2 regions of the Terribacillus jepli genome follow, and region 1 is predicted to be linked to the other one. Evidence: riboswitches for the same ligand, from Rfam matches in the RefSeq annotation. Region 1 holds a riboswitch; the other holds the start of a gene.

Region 1 (3,137 bases):
TTCCGCCCCGCGGCCGAAGGAACGTTCCCCGATATCCTGGATAGCTGCTACAACACGTTGCAGCGTGTCAGCGAATTCCGAAACGGAAAGCTCCTGCTTGCCTTCTGCCGCTTTACCTGCAGCTCGGAAAGCCCCGCCCCATATCGGACCTGATGCACCTCCGCAATGCTCCATGATCACCATGGAAGCACCGTCGAGGAATTTCGCAATTGTCAGGCTGTCTTGATCGAGAATCTGCTTCCATTCCCTTTTCAACTGACGGAAGCCTTTTGCTACACTATTACCGAAGTCACCATCCCCTGCGTGCGTATCCAGCTTGTTGAAAGCCGCTTCATTCTCAATGATGATTTCACTCATTTTATCTACTAAGTAAATGACATTTTCCAGTGTGATAGAAGCTCCTTTTACTTGTGCATACGTGCTGTCTGTTTCCACTTGGAAAGATACATCCGTCTCTTCAGCTGATTCTTCCACCTCATCAAACGCTGGCTGCTCCACCGGCCCATCGATCTTGAAAGCAGGTGTATCTGAATGGCTGGAAAGCAATGTGCGAAGCTCCTCATCAAGTGACATGATGGTTACCGAAACACCCGCCATATCGATACTAGTCATATAATTGCCGACGAATATCCGGTTTAATTTTATATTGCGCTCTGCCAGCTCCCGATTGACTGACTGGTTGAACAAGTACAGCTCCTGCAATGGCGTCCCGCCGAATCCATTGATCAGCAATACCGCGTCTTCTTCAGGCTGCCCTTCTTTCAGCAAGTCATCGACCATGCGTTTTGCCAGCTCATCTGCTGACAGAACCTTTTCGCGTCTTATCCCTGGCTCACCATGAATACCCACACCATACTCCATCTCATCCTCTGCCAGTTCTAAAGTCGGTTCACCTCCAGGCAAGGTACAGGAAGTCAAGGCAACACCGATGCTGCGTGTGCGGGAAACAGCTTTTTCGGCAACTGCTTTCACTTGCTGCAAGTCGCGTCCCTCGGCAGCGGCAGCACCGGCAACCTTATGCACAAGGACGACACCGGCAACACCACGCCTGCCGACTGTATACAGACTATCCTCGACAGCGATATCATCATCCACTTTTACATAATCCACTTCCAGCCCATCTTCCTCGGCCAAGTGGGCAGCATTCTTGAAATTCATGATATCCCCGCTGTAATTTTTAATGATCAGCAATGTACCCTTCTCACCCGCTGTTTCCTTGATTGCTTGATAGACCTGAATTTGGGAAGGCGAAGCAAACATATCCCCGCATACCGCGGCATCCAGCATACCTTCTCCGACAAAACCTGCATGGGAAGGTTCATGCCCGCTGCCGCCACCGCTGATCAGCGTCACCTTATCCGTTTGCGGTCGTTTCCTTTTAATCACTTTGTACTTTTTCAATAACTCGAGTTCCGGGTGCGCCAATACCAATCCATGGCACATTTCCAAGACGACATCCTCCGGCCGATTGATGATCTTCTTCATCGGTCATCCTCCTCTTATTACAAGCAAAAGTATCTATCTTCCTTCAGCTTAACAGAACGAATTCACAATTGCACAAACTAGGTTGACAAGTCAGAAAATTTTGGATAAAATCACAAAAAAATAGTTTTCTTATCAAGAGAGGCGGAGGGACTGACCCAGTGAAGCCTCGGCAACCGACTGTAAACAGCACGGTGCCAATTTCAGAAGGATGAATACATCCTGAAGATGAGAAGCGTGTACGGATGGCAGTTACATATCCGCAGCCCTTCTCTTTTATGGAGAAGGGCTGGTTTCGTATACGTCTTGATAAGCAAACTCTATTGGAGGATAAACATGACAGAGAATGTGAAATTTGCTTATTGGGTACCGAATGTGAGCGGCGGACTGGTCATTTCCAAATTGCCGCAAAAGACGGATTGGAGCTTTGAAGCGAACAAACGCTACGCGCAAATCGCCGAACAGAATGGCTTTGAATACGCCCTGCTGCAAACGCGCTTCATCGCAAGCTACGGGGCGGATAAACAGCTGGAGGCGATAACGCTCGCTTCTGCTCTTGCCAGTGTCACTGAAAAACTGAACCTTATTTCTGCTGTCCACCCTGGGCTTTGGCATCCTGGCGTCTACGCGAAGATGCTTGCCACTTTGGATCATATCAGCGGTAGCCGCGCAGCTGTCAATGTCGTCAGTGGCTGGTTCAAACAAGAATTCATCAGCTACGGCGAGCATTGGCTCGATCATGACGAACGCTACCGTCGTTCCGAGGAATTCATCCGCGTGCTTCGGGCACTGTGGGAAGAAGAACAAGCTACTTATCGGGGAGATTTTTATCGATTGACGGATGCCCCATTAAAGCCAAAGCCAAAGAACCAGATTCCGATATTCCAGGGCGGCAATTCAGAAGTGGCCAGGGATATGGCAGCCCGCGTGTCGGATTATTACTTTATGAACGGCAATACGCTGGAGGGCTTCCAGGAGCAAATTGAAGATGTAAAGGCACGGGCAGCCAAAGAAGGCCGAGAAGTGAAATTTGCCGTAAACGGATTTGCCATTGTCCGGGATACAGAAGAAGAAGCTGTATCCCTCCTACGAGATATTGTCACTCATGCCGATAACGAAGCCGTCGAAGGTTTCCGGGAATCGGTCAAGGATGCAGGCCAAGCTACCCGCAGCAAACAAGGCATGTGGGCAGACTCCTCTTATGAGGACCTTGTCCAATATAATGACGGCTTCAAAACCGGCCTGATCGGTACAGCCGAACAAGTTGCCGATCAAATCATTCGCCTGAAAGAAATCGGTGTCGACCTTGTCCTGACCGGTCACTTTCATTATGAAGAAGATTTGGAGCGCTTCGGTCGTGAAGTCATTCCGCTCGTTCGTGCGAAGGAAGCAGCTTTGACAAATGTGAAACAGCCCACGTAATGTGGGCTGTCTACTTATTTACAGGAGCAATCACTTTCATTTTCTTTAACCTTACCTGCTTGAACGGAATCCAATCTCCCTTCCTTACAATACCCTTTGGGAACCAAATAATCCAAGCATGTCAAAGTAATTCCCTGCCTTTGATATCACACACACTTTTTCCAATTCGTTCAGCAACTCCGCTGCAATCCCTTGCCCTCTATAATCAGGATGTACCGCTAAACTGAGTATGC
Region 2 (3,137 bases), on a different contig from region 1:
AACAGCTGCGATTTGCAAGTACCAGCCTCTTGGAGTTACTGTACCTTTGTTTTCTTCCACAAGCAGCGCCTCTTGATCCACGAGTACATCATCCAATATGATGTCGTCACTCCTTGTGCCTCTCATCGCGATACTGTCCCAAGTTTCCTCCACAGCGACACCTTCCAAGGAATGATCAATCAAAAAGAAGCCTTTGTTGCCGGAAGGGTGAATCGTCGCCGTGACAATGCTATAGTCCAATGCTGCAGCTATCGAAGCAAAGGATTTGCGTCCATTGATTTTCCATTTTGTTCCTTCCGAACTTGCGATAGTGGTAGGAGCCGCTCCTCTTGAAGGGCTGCCGGTAGCGTTTTCCGTCTGTGCTAAATTCAGCAGAATCTTATCGTGCACGATTTTATAGCTTAGATCTTGAAAGCTATGTTCATCCCACTTCCGGTTTTCGGCATTTTCCAAAATGACACCAAGCTGCCAGCCGAATGACAGGGCTGTTGCAGCATCTCCTTGGGCAAGTATTTCTTGGATCTGTAAGTACTCTGAGAGATTCAATCCTTTGCCGCCATATTCTGGAGGGACAGTCAATGACAAAAAGTTGCTTTCTTTTAAAGCTTGGAAGTTTTCGTACGGAAATTCACCGGTTGAATCAGTATGGGCGGCACGTTCTTTAAACATTGCAGCTAATTTTATTGCTTGCTGTTTCACTTGATCGAACAATTCAGTTTTTTCGGCAGTCTCTCGCATCTTCATTCTCCTCATCCAATAAAATAAAAAACCTCTTTCTAAGAGAAAGAGGATACGTTTATGTACATATTCTCTCTCATCTCTCAGACATATCTGTCTGCTGGAATTAGCACCTTGCTTTGTTAAAGCGGTTGCTGCAGGGTCGCAGGACCAGTTCCTACCCTGACTCTAGATAAGTGATTCATTAGGTTGTCGGCATAAATATAAATCATTAAACAGAATGTTGTCAATTATCAAATTAGTTTCAAAAACTCGATTGACAGGTAGAGGACTGTCCTGTATATTGAGCTTTAATTCAATAAGCATTTCTTATCCAGAGAGGTGGAGGGACTGGCCCTTTGAAGCCTCGGCAACAGACTGCTGCAGTACTGTGCCAATTCCAGCAAGCTACTAGCTTGAAAGATGAGAAGAGAGTGGACGTTGTACGCCTGCGTCGGCTCAGCCAGACCTCTTCTTATCCGAGAAGGGGTCTTTTATTTGTAAAAATGGAGGGATAAAAAGTGGGAAAACAAATCATTCTGAATGCATTTGATATGAATAGTGCGATGCACAATTCGCATGGGTTATGGAAGCACCCAGAGAGTAAGCGGCATCGGCAATATAAGGATTTGGATTATTGGATTGATCTGGCGAAGCTATTGGAGCGCGGCAAGTTCGATGCGATTTTCTTTGCAGATGTTCTGGGTGTATACGATGTCTATCGTAATAGTAAAGCTCCTTCTATACGGGACGGCCTGCAGGTTCCGTTGAACGACCCTGCTTTATTGGTTTCAGCGATGGCCAGTGTCACAGAGAATTTAGGTTTCGCGGTCACGGTAAGCACTACATATGAACCGCCATTTGGGAATGCTCGGCGTTTTTCCACATTGGATCATCTGACAAAGGGGAGAGTTGCTTGGAATGTCGTGACCTCGTATCTTCCAAACGCTGCCCGCAATTTTGGTTTGACCGACATGATCAAGCACGATGAGCGGTATGGGATTGCCGATGAATTCTTAGACGTTTCTTATAAGCTATGGGAAAGGAGCTGGGAGGAAGATGCAGTTGTGGAAGATCAGGAAAACCAAGTATTAATAGACCCTGAAAAGGTACATGAAATACATCATGAGGGTCATTATTTCCAAGTCGAGGGACCGCATTTGAGTGAGCCTTCTCCGCAACGGACTCCGGTAATCTATCAAGCAGGTACATCTGAGCGCGGACGGGAATTTGCTTCCAAGCATGCGGAATGTGTATTCGTGGGAGGTCCTACCCCAGATCGCATCCGTTATTATGCAGATGATATAAGGGAGAGGGCTGCTAAGCATGGACGGAATCCAGATCATCTGAAAATCTTCTCCTTCCTAAGCGTTATTGTAGCGAAAACAACAGAAGAAGCGCAGCACAAGTACCAGGAATACACGAGTCATTGGAGCTCTGATGCAGCCAAGGCGCAATTTGGTGCAAGCGGCTATGATATTGCTGAATACGAAGAACTAGATCCTGACGAGCCGTTTACATACGGCAAATCAACAGAAGGAGGTCACTATAAGGCAGCCTCGTTGACGAAAGATGCATCCAGGCAACTGACAGTAGGAGAAGCATTAAAGCGATTTGATACACCTGATGAGAGTTTGATAGTAGGGAATCCGGTAGAGGTGGCAGATGCAATTCAGCTTCAATTCGAAGAGTCAGGAGTGGACGGGTTTAATTTGAATCATCTTGTTACACCAGGGGATCTGGAGTCCTTTATTGATCTGGTTATTCCGATTCTTCAAGAACGCGGACTATATAAACAATCCTATAAACCAGGAACATTGAGAGAGAAATTGTTTGACTATGAATCAAGCAGACTGCCGTCTGGACATCCTGCAAGTAACTACAGAGCACTGAAAATACCGATAGGAGAGGGAGATGAAAGGTGATAAAACTGGAGAACATTACAAAGAAGTACAGCAGCAAGGGCAAGCAAATCATTGGTGTTGACGATGTGACACTAACCGTCGAAGCTGGTGAAGTATTTGGAATTGTTGGGTACAGCGGTGCTGGCAAGAGTACACTGCTGCGGTGCATTAATTTATTGGAAAAGCCAACGTCTGGAAAAGTCTTTGTCGACGGAGTTGATTTGCACGAGTTGTCACCAAAGGATCTGCGGAAAGCCAGACAGTCGATCGGGATGATTTTTCAAGGTTTTCATCTCGTCTCATCAAAGACGGTATTTGAAAATGTGGCATTTGCATTACGAGCTGCAGGAGCAGACAAAAAGCAGATCAAGCAGCGAGTAGAAGAGCTGCTTGCCCTGGTGGGGCTGGAGGATCGAAAGGATCAGTATCCAGCGCAGCTTAGCGGCGGTCAGAAGCAGCGGGTCAGTATTGCTCGTGCGCTTGCGAATCAGCCAAAAATTCTTTTGTGCGACGAAG

Evidence for each region. Region 1 has a riboswitch for S-adenosylmethionine ahead of sfnG (dimethylsulfone monooxygenase SfnG). Riboswitches for the same ligand answer to the same signal wherever they lie in the genome.
Region 2: linked by a shared signal. The riboswitch ahead of AB1K91_RS08345 (LLM class flavin-dependent oxidoreductase) and the one ahead of sfnG (dimethylsulfone monooxygenase SfnG) in region 1 are both predicted to bind S-adenosylmethionine.

Annotation. Positions count from the first base shown of each region.
Region 1 covers NZ_JBFEGH010000003.1:13,892-17,028, reverse strand. Annotated here, with positions in the region: gene dhaK (dihydroxyacetone kinase subunit DhaK) at 1-1,485, opposite strand, end outside; SAM riboswitch class I at 1,612-1,717, shown strand; gene sfnG (dimethylsulfone monooxygenase SfnG) at 1,819-2,904, shown strand; gene AB1K91_RS04225 (GNAT family N-acetyltransferase) at 2,989-3,135, opposite strand.
Region 2 covers NZ_JBFEGH010000006.1:18,907-22,043, forward strand. Annotated here, with positions in the region: gene AB1K91_RS08340 (acyl-CoA dehydrogenase family protein) at 1-738, opposite strand, end outside; SAM riboswitch class I at 812-917, opposite strand; SAM riboswitch class I at 1,045-1,147, shown strand; gene AB1K91_RS08345 (LLM class flavin-dependent oxidoreductase) at 1,239-2,642, shown strand; gene AB1K91_RS08350 (methionine ABC transporter ATP-binding protein) at 2,639-3,137, shown strand, end outside.